Regions from separate parts of the Janthinobacterium sp. J1-1 genome, predicted to be linked through region 1. Evidence: predicted binding sites of a transcription regulator. Region 1 holds the regulator's gene; the other holds the start of a gene.
What was found. The regulator FliA, encoded in region 1, starts transcription of late flagellar genes. The targets are predictions, from matches to a motif close to CTAAAGTTTNNNNNNNNNNNGCCGNTA.

Region 1 (8,840 bases):
CGATAGACGCCAGCCAGCTGGTGACGATGCAGGGCGACCTGGCGGCATTGCCGGCCGGAATCGCCACCAATATGGAACAAGTGGTGGGCGCCAGCACCAATATGTCGCTGCCGGCAGGCACGCCGATGCGCACCGACACCCTGCGCCGGCCACCGGTGGTCAAGCAGGGCCAGCTGGTCCGGGTAGTGTCCAGCGGCAATGGTTTCCAAGTAGCATCAGAAGGCCGCGCCATCGGCAACGCCGGCGATGGCCAGGTGGTGCAGGTACGGACCCAGGGCGGACAGCAGATCAGCGGCGTGGCGCGCGCGGGCGGCCTGGTGGAGGTGGCATTCTAGGCCGCTGTGACGGCTGAAATAAACTTGTATGGACAGCGATATTGTGGTCTGGCACACTAAAGTTTCAGGATTAGTGGCCGATAAAGACTCATATCCCGGAGTTTTTTGACTTCGACCAGACGAGGATCACGTTGTGAAAATTACCGATAACATAAAAAGCAATCCCGGCTTGCCGGTCACGCCGGCGGCCACGTCCGGCGCCCGCAACACCGAGAAGGCGCAAGCTGCCCCGGCATCGTCGGACAGCGTACGCCTGTCGCCGCAAGGGCAGGCACTGGCGACCAGTGCAACGACCAGCAGCAATAGCGTGTTCGACACCAAGAAAGTCGAACGTATCAAACTCGCGATTGCCGACGGCCAGTTCCAGGTCAATTCTGAAAAAGTGGCGGACGGTCTCCTCGATACGGTCAAGGACCTGCTGCACTCACGAAATAGATAGGTTCCTCCATGCAATCCGTGACTCCGTTTTCCAGCCTGCGCGACGAGCATGAGCTCATGACCACGCTGCTGGCATTGATGAAGCAGGAACAGCTGCATCTGGTTGCAGCCGACATCGATGCAATTTCGGACATTACGGTGCGCAAGACAGCGCTGATCGGACAATTGAGCCAGCTGGCGCAACAACGCCACCAGGCATTGGCCGCCGCCGGTTTTGCCGCCGGCGAAGACGGCATGGACGGCTGGCTGGCCGCCACCGGCGAGACCGAAGCGGCACAGGCATGGCAGGCGCTGCTCGGCACCACGCGCGCGGCCAAGGAACAGAATCGCCTGAACAGCCTGCTGGTCAACAAACACCTGCTGCACACCCAGGGCGCCCTCGGCGCCATGCGCCCGGCCGCCCAAAGCGGCAACTTCTACGGCCCCAGCGGCCAGACCACCAGCAATACCACCCATCGCCGCGTCGTTATCGGCTGAGTGCGCCTATGCCCGGTTGGTAACAGCTCAGGGAAGCGGCAACAAGGGTTCTATGACAAACAGCAACAAGCCATTGCTGCATGCGTGCGCCGTGGCCGCCGCCAGCCAGGCAGGCCCTGCGCCAAAGTTGCGCGCCACCAGATAACTTGCCGCGAAGGCCAATCCGCCGATGAACGTCAGGCTGGCGTGCAAAATGCCGGCACCGCCCAAGACATGCAGTACTGAGAACAGCGCCGCGCTGGTTAGCAAGCAATACCCGGCACGCACACCGAATCGGCGCATCAATTCAATCGGCAGCCATTGTCCGATCACGGTTTCGGTCAGCGGCGCAAATACCACAGCAGACCAGAACAGCTTTGCCATGCCAGCGCCTTCCAGGCTTTCCGCTGACGAACCACCTAATTGCTCAAGTCCAAACAAACGCAGAGCCAACCAAGCCATTGGTACGCAGATAGCCAGATTGAGCAAGCCCGCACAAAAACCCATTACCACGGCCCCCATCTTCGGGCGCTGCGCCATGCGTGCGCGGACCGCAGCGAGGCACGGCGCCGGGGGTGACAAGCTCCAGACTGACCATTTCAACATTGTTGATACACTCCTGATATCGGGTCAACATGATAGCGTGCCGGAATGTTTGAAAATACATCAATTGTTTCAAGGCCTACATACCACCCGTTTGCGCCCGCGCAAAGTCATCTGCGTGCGCCGCCGTATGCTCATGTCTGGCACGCCGCACCTCAAACAGGCGGACTTTTCCCGCTGACAAAAAAACATCTCCTCGGTTGACGTTGTTGCCTTTTATCGCGCCCGGCGCCCCGGCGCAGGCGTACCCAATCAATCAATCGCATACAGGAGCATGAATATGAACGCTATCGCACTATCGCGGGCAAGCGCGGCGCTGTTGTTAGGCTGCAGCCTGCTGGTGCCGCAGGCCCAGGCCGACACGGAAGTGGTAAAGTACGGCAACCTCGTCGCGAATGCCGTCGTGGCAACGCCGTTGCTGTCGCAAGACTCGCTGGTGATCGACACCTTCACCACGGAACGGGGCGCGCTGTCGCAAACGACCACGTTTACCGTCGGCGACGGCGTCGAGTACTTTTCCGGCAATGCCGCCTGGCTGGTCAACACCGCCTCCGATTTCGGCCCGCGCCTGGTCGGCGTGAATATCGACCTGTTCGACGCCACCAACACCCTGCTGCAATCGGACGACTTTGTCGGCGTGCTGGGCGGCTTCGCCCACTCCACCTTCGGCGGCCTGCTGGGGCCGGGTACCTATACCCTGGTGGCGACCGGCACCGGCATCCGCGATTCCCTGCTGGACATTTCGCTGACCCTGGCCGTGCCCGAACCACGCACCTACGGCATGCTGCTAGCGGGGCTGGGCCTGGTCGGCCTGGGACTGTGGCGCCGCAAAAGCGGCATTGCCAGCGACGGCGACCGCTGGCAGATGATGCGTTTCCAGCCAGGCACGCCAGCGTAATCCTCGACGCTCCACCAGGCAATACAACAGCGCCGCCGCCAGCAGCGCCGCGGCGTTGTGGGCGCAAAATGCCAACACGGAAGACGCCGCCAGGGAGTCCCCCATGGCAGCGTCGATGGCGTGATACACCTGCTTGTGCGTCAGATACAGGCTGAACGCCAGGGTGGCCAGGGCATGGGCGCAGGGCAGGCGCCAGCGTCCGGGCCAGCTATGTTCGCTGATGCAGCCCAGCACCAGGCACGCCAGGCTGGGCAGGCGCGCAGCAAAGGGCGCGATCGACGCATCAACCAAGGGCCGGCAGCCCCGCATGCTGGCGAAACTTGGCGGCGATGGCATTCGCCCGGCTGACTGCGGCGGCCTGCTGCTCCGGTGTCAGCTCATCGCGCAGCCAGTGCCAGTAGCTGTCCTGGTAGGGATTGGTGCTGCCGGGCGTCAATATATCGTCATGCACCATGCGCAAGGCCAGCAGATAGCCGTACGCTTTTGGCGCATCTTTTTTGGTCACATCGCCGTCGGTCAGGTAAGCCATCATCAGGGTGCCGAGGCTGGACAGCTCGGCCTGGTCGGCCTGCACGGTCAGTTGCGCGACCGCTTGCTGCTTCCAGGCCAGCACCAGCGGGTCATCGGGCCGGCTGCGCAGGGCGCTGCGGTCGCCGAACGGGCCCTCGTAAAAAAAGCGCGTGCTGGCGCCCGCCACGCCGCCCTTGGCGGCCTTTTCCAGAAAATCGAGGCGCGCGCTTTTCTGGCGCTCGGTCAGATTCGCACACAGATGCTTCTGCGCCGATTTTTCGTCCGCCGTCATCTCGCTGCCGCGCTCGAACTCGAGCGCCGGCAAGCGCCCTTCTTTCTGGAACATGATGCAGTCGTCGAGCAGGTTATAGGCGGCATAGGCGTCGTCCGGGCTGCCGCTGGCGGCCAGCCGGGCCAGTTGCTGTTCCAGGCCGGGTGCGGCGCTGGTCGCTACAAGTACCGGTGCCTGGCTGGCATCGAGATTGAAATACGATGACAGGCTGCGCCCTGCGGATGCGGGAGTCAGCACGGCCGGCGTGACAGGAGCGGGCGCCGGCCAGCAGGCATAGGCCAGCGCCGCCAGCGCAGCGGCGGCAATCAGGACAGGAAAGGAGCGCATGGCTGTGAGGCGCGACGGCTCAGCCGCCAGCCTGTTTCGGCTTGTGGCCCAGCTTGACGAGCGCCTCCATGATGGCCGCCACATGGTCGCCCTGCACTTCGATCACGCCATCCTTGACCGTGCCGCCCGAGCCGCACTGGGTGCGCAGCTGCTTGCCCAGCAGCGCCAGCGCAATGGCGTCCAGCGGCAAGCCCTTGACGATGGTCACGCTCTTGCCGCCACGGCCCTTGGTCTGGCGCGCCACCCGCACGGCGCCATCGCCGGCCGGTGCCGCTTTTGCCGCGGCCTTGCACGCGCATTGCGCCAGCGGCTGGCGGCATGCCGGGCACATGCGGCCTGTTTCGGTGGAGTAGACCAGGCCGCCTTGGGAACTACTTTTCATGATGGGGATATAAGAAAAAACAAAGATGCCGCGATTGTAGCAAGCGCAAGGCCAGTCGCAGCCCGATTATTGCGGGTTGGCCGGCAAAGGCGCCGGCGCGGTCGGCACTTCCGTCACCGTGTCGGCAATGCCGGACAAAATCGTCACGGCGACCCGGCGGTTGCGCGCCCGCCCTTCCGGCGTGTCGTTGTCGGCGACCGGAATATTGTCGGCGTGGCCGACCGCCGTCAAACGCGACGCCTGCACGCCGCTGGCAATAAACAGGCGCACCACGGCGCTGGCGCGCGCCGACGACAGTTCCCAGTTCGAGGCAAAGGTGGAATTGCTGATCGGCTGGACGTCGGTATGGCCTTCCACCTGCACGTTATGGGCGTCGCCGCGCAGCAGCACGGCCACCGCGCGCAGGGCCTGATCCGACTCCACCGTAAGGCCGGCCGCGCCCGGATCGAACAGCACGCTGGCATTGATTTCCACGCTGACGCCACGGCTGGTCTGGGTCACGCGCACCTTGCCTTCTTTCACCAAGGGCGCCAGGGTCGACGTCAGGTCCTGCGCCAGGCGCGTCATGTGTTCGCGTTCGCGCCGGATCGCTTCGGTACGGCGTTTCAGGGCCGGGTTCGGCAGCGGGATCGCCTGCGGCGCTTCCATCTGGATCGGTGGCGCGCCCTTGTCGAGGCTGAAGGCGGTGCCGATGGCGTCGGAAAACACGCGGTACTTGCCTTCATTGACCTGCGAGATCGCGTACATGACGACAAAAAAGGCGAACAGCAGGGTAATAAAATCGGCGTAGGAAATCAGCCAGCGGTCCTGGTTGTCCGGCTCTTCGTCATACTTCCTGCGCGCGCGCCGCATCATGGTCAGTGCTCGCTCAGTGCTCGTGAAGCAGGCTGGCCACGCGCTCTTCGATGATGCGCGTATGGTCGCCGGTGGCGATGTCGTAGAACACGGCGGCCGTGATTTCATACTGCACCACGCGGCGCGAGACGATGGCCTTCAATTTGTTGGCCACCGGCAGGAACAGCAGGTTGGCCAGGCCGACGCCGTAGATGGTCGACACGAACGCCACCGCGATGCCGCCACCGAGTTTGCTCGGGTCGGTCAGGTTTTCCATCACGTGGATCAGGCCCAGCACGGCGCCGAGGATGCCGATGGTCGGCGAATAGCCGGCCGCCGATTCCCAGATTTTCACGGCCTGGCGTTCGGCCAGTTCATAGGCGGTGATTTCCACGTCGAGCAACTGGCGCAGCTTGTCGGGCGCGATGCCGTCGACGATCATGCGCAGGCCCTTGGCGTTGAAATGGTCGGCCGTGCTTTCCATCATGCGTTCCAGCGCCAGGGTGCCGTCGCGGCGCGCCGTCAGGCTCCACTGGCTGATGTCGCGGCCCAGCTCGGCACGCATGTCGACCGGCGGAAAAAATACCCAGCGCAGCATTTCCAGCCCGCGCACAAAAGTGCGCAAGCGGGTTTGCAGCAGCACCGCGCCGAAGGTGCCGATCACGACAATGGCAAAGGCGGCCGGCTGCAGCAAGGAGGCCATCTTGCCCCCTTCGAGCGCCTGGCCGACCAGCAGGCCCGCCAGCGCCAGCGCCAGCCCGATTACGCTGGACCAGTCCACGCCTGCTCCCTCAAGGTTGCGCGCAGGCGCGCGACGGCCTGGGTGTGCAGCTGCGACACGCGCGATTCGGACACGCCCATCACGGCGCCAATCTCCTTGAGATTGAGCTCTTCCTCGTAATACAGACTCATCAGTATTTTCTCGCGTGGCGGCAGCGCGTCGATGGCGTCGATCACGGACTGCCGGAAATCGGTATCGAGCAGCGAGCGCAGCGGGTCGCTGTCCTCGTCCACGCAATGGCGGTCGAGGAAGCTGTCATTGCCGTCCGGATCATGGAAGTCTTCATAATAGACCAGCTGGTGGCCACCGCCCTCGCCCAGCATTTCCTGGTAATCGACCAGCGATATCTTGAGCAGCTTGGCCACTTCCGATTCGGTCGGCGGATGGCCCAGGCGCTGCTGCAAGGTGCTCATCGCCTCTTCGATCTTGCGCATGTTCTGGCGCATGCTGCGCGGCAGCCAGTCGCTGGTGCGCAACTCGTCGAGCATGGCGCCGCGGATACGCAGCACGGCATACGTCTCGAACTGCGCGCCATGCGTCTCTTCATAGCGGGTGATGGCATCGAGCAGGCCGATCATGCCGGCCTGGATCAGGTCGTCGACCTCGACCGAAGGCGGCAACTTGGCCTTCATGTGGTGCGCCAGGCGCTTTACCAGCGGAATGTGTTCCGTCAGCAAATGATCCTTGTTCGACTTCCCTTTGACCGTGTACATAGGCTACTTATTATTATCTTGTGAGAATGCTGCAAAATCATCAGGCGCTGAAATGGTGTGGACTCCCCGTCTGGTACAAGGTGGTGCCCAGCACCGGCGCCGCCGAGCGGGCCAGCCGTTCGGCCAGTCCGCGAAACGCCACCGATGCGCCAGCCAGCGGAAACGCATCGATCACGCTGCGGCCCAGCCGCGCCGCCCGATGCAGGTATTCGTCGGCCGGAACCGAGCCCATCGACGTCAGCTTCACGGCCAGGTAGCGGCTTGCCGCTTGTGCCATATTATCGTATACCACTTTTGCTTCCGTTTCGGAAGCGCCGGTGACGAGAATGCCGAAAGGACGGCGGCCCAGTTCCTGGTTCAGGCGCTTGATCAGGCAGTAGGCGGCCTTGATCGAAGTGGCGCTGGTCGAGACCTGCACCACGATATCGGCGCTGGCCATCATCGGCACCGGGAAGCAGGCGCCGCCCTGCCCGGCCATGCTCATGTCGCCGTCGACCAGCACGATGCCAGCCTGGCGCGCCATCACTTCAAAGGTCTTGGCCAGGCGCCGCGCTTCGTCCTCGCTGGCGTAGCCGGGGCCATCCATCAGATGGTCGCGCGCGCCCAGGCTGGCCACGCCGAAGCCTTGCGGCACCTGGTGGATCACCTGGTTCAGGCCGCATTGCTGGCGCGCCACGTCGAGCAGGCTGGCGCCATGTGCCAGGCCCAGCCGGGAAGCGACGCCGTCGCCGCTGGTGCTGGCATCGAGCAGCAGCACCTCATTGCCGGCGTGCGCCAGCGAAGCGCCGAGGTTGACCAGCATCGCGCCCTTGTCGTCCTGCGGCGTGGCCGACAAAAACGTCAGCACGCGCGGCTGCGCGCCAGCGAGCATGCGGCGCAAGCCTTCGGCCTGGTCGAAATCAAAATTAGCCACCGTGCACCCCGCGTGCTTCATTGTTGCGGGTAGCGGCCTGGGCCATCAGCAGCGGCAGTTCGTCGTCGGCAAACTGGGTCGCGGCGGAATCGCGCTTGAGCTTGAAGGCGCGGTCGATCAGGTAGCCGCGGTCGGCCAGATAGAGATCTTCCGGCACGCGCTGGCCGTTCGAGACGTAGAACAGATTGAGTTTCTGGCGGATCACCACGTCGAGCACATTGCCGATCGAGGCCGCCTCATCGAGCTTGGTCATGATGCAGCCGGCCAGGCCGCTGCCCTGGTAGGCGCGCACCACTTCGTTCAGGGTTTCCTGGGTCGCGGTCGAGTTCAGGCACAGCAGGCGTTTCACATCGGCGCCGGCGCCCGACAGCATCGCCACCTGTTCCGTGACCATCTGGTCGCGCTGGCTGACGCCGACCGTGTCGATCAGCACCGTATGCTTGTTCTTGAGTTCTTTCAGGGCGATGCGCAGGTCGGCCTCGTCCTTGACCGAATGCACCATCACGCCGAGGATCTTGCCGTAGATGCGCAGTTGCTCGTGGGCGCCGATACGATAGGCATCGGTGGTGATCAGGGCCAGCTTTTCCGGACCGTGGCGCATCACGCAGCGCGCGGCCAGCTTGGCGGTGCTGGTGGTCTTGCCGACACCGGTCGGGCCGACCAGGGCGAACACGCCGCCCTGCTCCAGCATCGCGTCTTCATTGGCCATGGTGTTCAGGTTGCGGCTCAGCACGGTCTTGATCCAGCGCATGCTTTGCGCGCCGTCCAGGCCGGCCGGCAGCTTGTCGATCAGGTAGCGCGCCAGGCTGGCCGAAAAACCGGCCGCCAGCATTTCGCGCAGCACCACGTTTTTTTGCGGCTCGCGCTGCTGGGTGGCGCTCCAGGAAATTTCGGCCAGCTGGGTTTCCATCATGCCGCGCATGGCGCGGATTTCATTCATCATGCCGTCGATATCGGCCGTGGCATTCTTTTTCACATGCGCCAGCGCGCTGGTCATCATCTGCTGCATGCGCGCCATGTCCAGGGCTTCGGCAGGCGCCGCGGCAGGACGGGACGGCGGCGCGGACGGGCGCTGCGGCACGGCAAACTGGGTCTGCAACTGCGGACGCGGCTGCGACATTTCGGAGGCGGCCGGCGGCGACGACAGCGAGGCGGCGTCATCATTGGCCAGCGCCAGGATTTCCACCACGCCATCACCCTGGCGATTCGACAGGATCACGGCGTCCGGACCGAGCGCTTCACGCACCTTGCGCAGCGCATCGCGCGAGGTCGGCGCGGTAAATTTTTTCACATTCATGACCAAGCTCCCATGGCAGGGTTGGCGTGTTCCTGGCTGAACTGTGTGACCATCATCGACT
Region 2 (8,840 bases), 2.5 Mb from region 1:
CTGAACTTCATGCAGGAGGCCATCAATTCCGGCATCGGCGACGCGCGCCTGGTCAAACCCGACTACACCAGGGAACTGGCGCTCAGCGCCGACGCCAACGCGCTGGTCGACCGGGTCGATTTGCTGATGATGAATGGCGCCATGTCGTCACGGCTGCGCGGGCAGATCGTCAACGCCGTCAACAGCATCACCCTGCCTGCCGCCAGCGCCACCAATGCCCCGCAGATCGCCAATCTGCAGGCAAACCGGGTCAAGCTGGCGATTTTCCTGGCCATGGCCTCGACCGAATATCTGGTGCAGAAGTAAAAGGACACGACATGACCATCAATGCTCCCCATTTTTCCCGCCGCCGCTTCCTCGGCTCCATGCTGACCCTGGCCGGCACCGGCGCCGCGCCGTTCGCGCTGAACCTGGCCGCCATGGGCAATGCCGCCGCCCAGTCGGCAGGCGACTACAAGGCCATGGTGTGCTTGTTCCTGAACGGTGGCAACGACGCCTTCAATACCGTGCTGGCCACCGACAGCGCATCGTGGAATGAATACCTGCGCGTGCGCAACACCGGCGGCAGCGACTCGATCCACCTGCCGGGCACCGGCGAAACGGGCGGCGTGCTGCCCATCGTTCCCGCCACTGCGCAGGCCGGCCGCAGCTTTGCACTGCACCCCAGCCTGGGGCCATTGAAGGAATTGTTCGATGGCGGCCGCGCGGCCGTGGTGGCCAATGTCGGCACCCTGATCGCGCCGACCACGCTGGCCCAGTACAAGGCGAAAAGCGTGGCGCTGCCGCCCAAGCTGTTCTCGCACAACGACCAGCAATCGACCTGGCAATCGGGCCAGCCCGAAGGCGCCAGCGTGGGCTGGGGCGGCCGCCTGGGCGACCTGGCAATGGCCGGCAATGCCAATGCCATGTTTACCACCATTTCGGCGGCCGGCAACACGGTCTTCCTCAGCGGCCAGCAGGTGCGCCAGTTCCAGGTCGGCCAGGCGGGCGCCGTGCCGATTCGCGGCATCAGCGCCAACCTGTTCGGCACCGCGGCCGGGACCAGCGCGCTGCAAGCCATTCTGGCGGACGCCGGCAACGACCTGATCGAACAGGAACAGAAATCGGCGGTGCAGCGCGCCATCTCCAGCCAGTCCATCCTCAGCGGCGCCATGCTGGCCGCCGGCCCCACCGGCGTGCCCAATCCGACCAGCTACATCAATCCGACCACGGGCGTGGCGGCCACCAATCCGCTGGCGGTGCAACTGCAGACGGTGGCGCGCATCATCGGCGGGCGCAGCGCGCTGGGGGCCAAGCGGCAGGTGTTTTACGTGACCCTGGGCGGCTTCGACACGCACGACCGGCAAAAAATCCAGCAGGCCGACCTGATGGCCCGCCTGGCGCATGCCCTGGCGTATTTCGACACCACCCTGGCCGCGCTGCAAGGAACCGACCTGCGGCGCCAGGTCACCACCTTCACGGCCTCGGACTTCGGCCGCACCTTTACCAGCAATGGCGACGGCACCGACCACGGCTGGGGTGCGCACCACTTCGTCGTCGGCGGCGCCGTGCGCGGCCGCGATATCTACGGCGCCTTCCCGGCCTCCGGCCTGGGCCATGCGCTCGACGTCGGTTCCGGCTCGCTGCTGCCGACCATCTCGGTCGACCAGTACGGCGCCACCCTGGCCAAATGGTTCGGCGTGCCGGACAGCCAGCTGGGCGAGGTATTTCCCAACCTGGCCAATTTTACCCAGCGCGACCTGGGTTTCATGAATACCTAGCCATTCACGCCGATTGTCAGCGTCACGACATAACCATCGGTGGCGTTGCCCGTCACGCCCGCCATCTGCAAGCTGGTGCCGTCGCTGAAGACATTGTCGGTGGCATAGCTGATCTGCGCCAGGTTGCGCACGCTGGAGGTGTAGCCGCTGGCCGTGTAGACCTCGTTCAGCGTCGCCAGCGGAAACGTGAATTGCGAGGTCTTGATGCGGTTGCTGGCGGCCGCCGCCCTGGCCAGGCTGGGATAGACTTCGAAATGCACGTGCGGCATGCGCCCCGCATAGCAGCCGGGAAAGATGGTGGTAAACGACAGGCTGCCGCTGCTGTCCGTTTCCTGCACCCCGCGCAGATAGTTCTGCGCCGTCACGCCGCTCGAATACAGCGAATACAGGCCGTCGCGGTCGCAATGCCACAGATAAATCGCATAGCCGGCCAGGCTGGCGCAGCTGGCGTTGGCGTTCACCAGCTGCAGCTTGATGGTGAGCGGTACGCCGGCCGCCACGCCGGTGGCGCCGTTGAAACTGCTGCGGATATCGCTGCGCACCACACCGGTCTGGTTCAGCACATTGATGATGCTGCCGCCATTGGTGTTGGTGCCGTCGGCCGGATACGGTCCGCCCGTCTCTTCAGGGATCACGGCGCAGGCGGTGGTGGTCGGGGTGGTGGCCGTGGTACCGGTGCCGGTGGTGCCGGTGGCCGTGGTGCCGGTCGACGCCGTATCGCTGGCACTGGAACCGCCGCAGCTGATCAAGGGCAAGGTGGCGGCGCCCGCCAGCACCCAGCGCAGCAGGCGGCGCCGTTCCAGCGCCTGCCGCTGCATCATTTCAAGGTCGGACGCCAGGCCGAAATCATGTAAATCCATACGTACTCCATCAGGTGGGGCAAGCCGGCCAGCGCGGGACTGAGGCTGGCGCACAGGAAGCAACACTGCATGAGTTTGTCGCCCATGCTGTGTTTGACCCTGTTGGCTGGCTTGCGGTTCATGGTTCAGGCCGTTGTATTGACCAGGTTGCCGCTGGACGACAGGCTGCCGCCGGCGCTGGCCGAGCCCAGGCTGCCAGACAGGGCTTGCAGGAAGCTGGCCAGCTTGTCGGAGCTGCCGCTGTTGCTGCTGCCGCCCAGCGCGCTCAGCAGGCTGGAAAAGCTCGATTGCAGCTCGCTCACGCTGCTGTCGGTGCTGGCCGTGCCGTCGCTGCCGGACGAGCTCAGTTTTGAAAGCAGGCTTTGCAGGTCGGATTCGATATTGCCCGGTCCGCGACCGCCGCCCGGTGGCGGGCCCGATGGCGGCTCGCCGCCCTCGCCCTGTTCGCCACTCTCGCCCCCGCCGCCGCCACCTTGCGCGCGCAGGCTGCCCATCAGCTGGTGCAAAAAGGCGCCCAGCGCCTGGCCGGCATCGGCCGTGCCGGAAGTGCCGCTGGAACTGGCCTCGTCGGAAGTGTCCGACTCGCCATCGGCCACCGTCACGCCGATCGACGACAAGGCGCTGGAAATGGCGTCCAGGAAGGCGCTGTCGTCAGGCTTCGGTGGCGGCGTGCCGCCCACGCTGGTGGTATTGCCGGTACCGCTGGTGCTGCTGGTGCCACTGAGGCGGGCAAACGCGGCCAGCTGGCTGGCGGCGCTGCTGGAATTGACGGCGCTGATGCTCATGGTTTTCTCCCTCGACAAACATTGGACTTATTTTTCACCGCGCGGGGCGGGGCCGCGGTCGTTGCCCGGACCGTCCTCGTCGCGGCGCGCCTCGACCTGCTTGCGCTGTTCCGGCGTCAGCACGGCCAGCAACTGCTGTTCCAGGCGCGCATGCTGCAGGCTGATCTTCGCCATCGCCTGCGCCGCGCCATTGGCCAGCGCCACGGCTTTCGCATCGTCATAGTGGTTCGACGAGGCCAGCTCGCGCAGTTGTTCATGCGCCTTGAAGGCGATCTTCTGCTGTTCGCGCAGCAGCGGCGCCTGGGCGTAGGTGGCGGCAAAGACCTTGTCCTGCTGCGCTTCGCTCAGTTCCACGCCGCGCAGGAAGGGCGGCAAGCCCGCACCGAAACCGCGGCCCGGGCCTTCCATGCGTGAACCCGGACCCGGGCCAGGACCGTGGTCAGGCCCCTGCTGGGCATGGGCCGCCAGCGGTGCGCCCAGGGCGGTGGCCAGCAGCAGCGACATCATGACAGTTGCTTGTTTCATGCTCGAATTCCTCTCGTTTCAATGAGACTCGATTGTGCGGCGCTTGCATGTAAAGCAACGTCAGCGCCAGGTAAAAACGTGTAAAGCAATGTGAAAAACTGTATAAAGGAAGCAATGTAAAAGCGGGTAAAACGCAGCAAAGGCCCTGGCCGGGGCTGCTATCATGGCCGATCAACATCGGAAAAATCAGGAAGACGCATACGCATGAGCAAGGTATTGTTAATCGACGACGACATCGAACTGGTCGGCATGTTCCAGGAATACCTGGAGCAGGAAGGTTTTGAAGCGAAAGCCGTGCATGACGGCGAACGGGGCGCCGCCGAAGCGCTGACGGGCCAGTACGCCATCGCCATCCTCGACGTGATGATGCCGCGCATGAATGGCCTGGAAACCCTGCGCCGCATCCGCGCCGGCAGCCGCCTGCCGATCCTGATGCTGACGGCGCGTGGCGACGATACCGACCGCATCGTCGGCCTGGAACTGGGTGCCGACGATTACGTCACCAAGCCGTGCACGCCGCGCGAACTGACGGCCCGCATCCGCGCCATCCTGCGCCGCTCGCAAGCCGTGCCGCTCGACACCTCGGCCACGGCGCCGCTGATCGTGGGCAACCTGACGATGTGGCCGGAACAGCGCCGCGCCGCCTGGGCCGGGGTGCAGCTGGAATTGACGAGCACGGAATTCAACCTGCTGGAAGTGCTGGTGCGCAATGCCGGCAAGCCGGTCAGCAAGAATCAATTGTCCGAACTGGGGCTGGGCCGGCCCATGGCCCGCTTCGACCGCAATATCGACGTGCACCTGAGCAGCCTGCGCCGCAAACTCGGCAGCCTGGACGACGGCCGCTCCTGCCTGCAGACCGTGTACCGGCTCGGCTACCAGTTGATCAAGGAATAAGCGTGGGCCGTCTGTTCTGGAAGTTTTTCCTGTGCATCTTGCTGGCCCAGGTCGCCGCCACCATCGGCATCGGTGGTACTTTCTGGCTGAAAAGCCGCGCCGCCCAGCAGGCGCGGACGCAGGAAATCGATACCAGCCCGCCGGCGCAAATGGCCATCGAAGCGGCCACCGCCACCCTCGAAGCGGGCGGCAGCAAGGCGCTGCAGCAGTTTATCGGCAAGCTCGAACGCATGCGCGTGATGGCGGTCGATGGCGGCGGCCGCGAGCTGATGGGCCGTAGCGTGCAGCCGGCCATGCTGGACAAGGCGCGCGCCCTGCTGCAACAAGACCAGCCGCGCGCCGTCGTGCGCGAGGCGACCGGCAGCGACGGTGTGCGCTATCTGCTGTTCCTGCCCTATTCCGAGCATTTCCGCACCGCCGGCACCGACGCCGCGCGCGAAACCCTGAACGCCATGGGCATGGCGGGCAACCGCGCCATGCCGCCGGGGCCGCGCATGGAAGGACCCGGCCAGCCACCCGGGATGAACGGCATGAACCAGCCACCGCGCCGCGACGGCATGGGCAGCGGCATGGGCGGCATGCCGCCAGGGCCGCGCATGGACAGCCCCTACCGCACCTTTATTCCGATTATCGCCGCCACCGTGGCCAGCCTGCTGTTCGCCTTCCTGCTGGCCTGGTATTTTTCGCGCCCCATCCGCGACCTGCGCGCCGCCTTCGAAGCGGCCTCCGGCGGCGACCTGGCGCCGCGCTTCCAGGCGGTCGCCAGGCGCGGCGACGAACTGACCGATCTGGGCCGCGATTTCGACCGCATGACGGGCCGCTTGCGCAGCCTGATGGATAGCCAGACGCGGCTGCTGCACGATGTGTCGCACGAATTGCGCTCGCCACTGGCGCGCCTGCAGGCCGCCATCGGCCTGGCGCACCAGCAGCCCGACAAACTGGCCGCCTCGATGGACCGCATCGAGCGCGAAAGCGTGCGCATGGACAAGCTGGTCGGCGAACTGCTGACACTGTCGCGGCTGGAAGCGGGCGCCGTCAATCCGCTCAACGAAGACTTCAGCATTGCCGATCTGCTGCACGATATCGTCGAGGATGCCCGTTTCGAAGCCGAGGCCGACGGACGCCAGATCGGCATCACCGTCAGCGGCGACGCCGATATCGCCAGCGCCATCGTCAACGGCCAGGCTGAACTGCTGGGGCGCGCGGTGGAAAACGTGGTGCGCAACGCCATCAAGCACAGCCCGGACGTCAGTGTCATCAGCGTGGTGCTGTCGCGCCATGACGAGGGCCGGCAGGTACATGTGAGCGTGCTCGATCATGGTCCCGGCGTGGCCGAGGCCGACCTGTCCGCCATCTTCGAGCCCTTCTTCCGCGCCAGCAACACGCAGAAATCGACCGATGGCCATGGCCTGGGCCTGGCCATCGCCCAGCATGTGGTCAAAGGCCATGGCGGCACCATTGCGGCACGCAACCGCAGCAGCGGCGGCCTGTGCGTGGAAATACGCCTGCCCGCCAAACAGCCGGGCTGACATCAAAACTTATGCCTGGGTGTCGATGATGCTGCCCAGGGTCGAGGTGGCCGAACGGGCCGGGCTGCTGGCCGTGTCCGCGCTGCTGGCGGCCTGACTGTCCTGTTTCTGCTGCGCCTGCTGAGCGGCGGCCGCCTGCAATTGCGCGATCTGCGCCTGCAGCGCCTGGATCTGCTGCGCCAGCTGCTCCTGCAATTTCTGCGCCGTTTCCGTCTGTTCGCCCTTCTGCGACTCCGTCAACTGCTTTTGCGCCGCCGTGATCTGCTTCTGCAGGGCAGCAATTTGCGTGCTGCTGCTGGAACTGCTGCTGCTGGCGGCCGCGCTGACCGCGCCGCCCGAACCGATTGCCGATACCATGATGATTGCCTCTTCTCTGTGTCAATACCATTATTATCGGCAAAGTTTCCTACAGATAAAGATGCACAAGTGTAAAGGCGGGTAAAGGCGGCCTGGCGGCGGACGCCGCTGTAGCGCGCTTCGCCAGCCCTGGCGGACTGGCTGATGCAGCGCCCCTGAATCAGGTCTTCGGCAAGGTCACGCCAACCTGGCCCTGGTATTTGCCGCCGCGGTCCTTGTACGAGGTCTCGCACACTTCGTCGGACTCGAAGAACAGCACTTGCGCCACGCCTTCGTTGGCGTAGATTTTCGCCGGCAAGGGGGTGGTGTTGGAAAACTCCAGCGTCACATAGCCTTCCCATTCCGGTTCGAACGGCGTGACGTTGACGATGATGCCGCAGCGCGCATAGGTGCTCTTGCCCAGGCAAATCGTCAGTACATTGCGGGGGATGCGGAAGTATTCGACGGTGCGGGCCAGTGCGAAGGAATTGGGCGGGATGATGCAATAGCCCTTGCCCGAGACGTCGACGAAGTTATTGGCGTCAAAATCCTTGGGATCGACGATGGTGGTGTTGATGTTTGTAAACAGCTTGAATTCATCGGCGCAGCGGATGTCGTAGCCATAGCTTGAAGTGCCGTAGGAAACGATGCGGTTGCCATCGCGTTCCTTGACCTGGCCCGGTTCGAACGGCTCGATCATGCCCGTTTGTTCCGCCATGCGGCGTATCCATTTATCGCTTTTAATCGTCATCGCTGGGGCATCTTTCTAGAATATCGGAATGGCTGGGGCGCGCAGCCTGGAGGGCAGCGGCCCGAATGGCAGGATTTTACGCGAAAACCCACTGGCTTTGGCCCTCTCATCCCGAATTTCCTCGCCTAAACCTGCCGTGCCAGCAGGGCCGTGATCATTTCATGTATCACCTGCGCCGTCAGCTCGGGCGCCTCCATGGGAAACAGGTGGCCGCCCGGCACTTGCCGGAAAAACCTGCCCACCAGTTTTTTGGTCGCCGCCAGGCCCGCCTGCCGGCATTCGACCGAGTCCAGGCCGCCAATAAAGCCGACCGGCACCGGCAAGCCGTCTTTCACCAGCGCGCCCACATGGTGCGGCAAGCCGCGATATACGTCTGTTTCCACTTCGCGCGTAAAACGCAGCTGCACGCCGTCGGGATGGGGCGCCAGGCCGCTGGCCATATAGTCGCGCAGCACCTGCGGCGCCCAGATGGAAAACAGCTCCTTGGCGGCAAAGTGGTCATGCGCCGCCTGCGCGTCCGGCCACACCTTGCGGCGCCGGGCCGAAAAACGCGCCGGCGAATAGCGCTCGCCGATGGCCGTGTTACGGGCCAGGCGCACGAACATGGCGCGCCAGCCGGCCACCACGGGCGAATCGAGCAGGACCACGCAGCGCACCAGGTCGGGCCGGGCCTTGGCCGCCATCACGCTCAGCATGCCGCCCAGCGAATGGCCGACCAGGATCACGGGCGCGCTGTAGCGGCGTTCCAGGTCATCGACCAGTTCGCGCACCAGCCCGGGCCAGCCGGCCGTGACCGGGTAGCGCGGATCGTGGCCATGCATGTCGAGCGCCTGTACCTCGTAGTGCTGGCCCAGCAGCGCAAACAGCTGGCGGTAGGTGCCGGCAGGATAACTGTTGGCGTGGGCAAAGTGGAGCTGCGGTAATGTCATGGCGGGTTCTGGCAGGCTGGGCGATGGATAATTGTAATGGCAGGCCGGCCAGATGGATCAGAGCGCGCACTCTAATTGCGGGGCAGTCACCGTTGCGCCGGGCACGAACGAGGCCAGCACTTCAGCAAGTTCCGCGACCGACTCCACCACGCAAAAGGCGCCGTCGAACGCATGGTGGCGGTTCATCTGGTTGCGCAAGATAATGCATTCCAGTCCGGCCGCGTTGGCGGCCCGCAAGCCGCGCGGCGCATCTTCCACCGCCACGCACTCGTCGGCCGCCAACCCCAGGTGCTGCAAGCCCAGCAGATAACCGTCGGGGGCCGGCTTGCTGGCGCCGTACGACTCGCGCGTCAGCACGAAATCGAACTGCTGGCGCAAGCCGCTGTGCGCATGGCTCAGTTCAAAATGTTCGTGGTAGGCGCTGGTGACCACGCCCATGCCCACATGCGGCCGCAAGGTGTCCAGCAAGTG

Region 2: a site for FliA is predicted at 6,745-6,771, ahead of Q8L25_RS22885 (FlxA-like family protein). Genes of this name have one in related genera too.

Annotation. Positions count from the first base shown of each region.
Region 1 is NZ_CP132339.1:2,466,081-2,474,920, reverse strand. Features, by position in the region: gene flgA (flagellar basal body P-ring formation chaperone FlgA) at 1-335, shown strand, start outside; gene flgM (flagellar biosynthesis anti-sigma factor FlgM) at 469-774, shown strand; gene Q8L25_RS11235 (flagellar protein FlgN) at 783-1,250, shown strand; gene Q8L25_RS11230 (hypothetical protein) at 1,278-1,769, opposite strand; gene Q8L25_RS11225 (PEP-CTERM sorting domain-containing protein) at 2,113-2,730, shown strand; gene Q8L25_RS11220 (hypothetical protein) at 2,620-3,021, opposite strand; gene Q8L25_RS11215 (hypothetical protein) at 3,014-3,859, opposite strand; gene Q8L25_RS11210 (translation initiation factor Sui1) at 3,879-4,241, opposite strand; gene motD (flagellar motor protein MotD) at 4,308-5,093, opposite strand; gene Q8L25_RS11200 (flagellar motor protein) at 5,110-5,856, opposite strand; gene Q8L25_RS11195 (RNA polymerase sigma factor FliA) at 5,838-6,569, opposite strand; gene Q8L25_RS11190 (antiactivator of flagellar biosynthesis FleN protein) at 6,610-7,482, opposite strand; gene flhF (flagellar biosynthesis protein FlhF) at 7,475-8,779, opposite strand.
Region 2 is NZ_CP132339.1:4,994,184-5,003,023, forward strand. Features, by position in the region: gene Q8L25_RS22850 (DUF1800 domain-containing protein) at 1-306, shown strand, start outside; gene Q8L25_RS22855 (DUF1501 domain-containing protein) at 318-1,760, shown strand; gene Q8L25_RS22860 (intradiol ring-cleavage dioxygenase) at 1,757-2,620, opposite strand; gene Q8L25_RS22865 (hypothetical protein) at 2,746-3,405, opposite strand; gene Q8L25_RS22870 (periplasmic heavy metal sensor) at 3,433-3,930, opposite strand; gene Q8L25_RS22875 (response regulator transcription factor) at 4,135-4,824, shown strand; gene Q8L25_RS22880 (ATP-binding protein) at 4,827-6,353, shown strand; gene Q8L25_RS22885 (FlxA-like family protein) at 6,363-6,710, opposite strand; gene dcd (dCTP deaminase) at 6,871-7,440, opposite strand; gene Q8L25_RS22895 (alpha/beta hydrolase) at 7,566-8,369, opposite strand; gene Q8L25_RS22900 (HAD family phosphatase) at 8,427-8,840, opposite strand, start outside.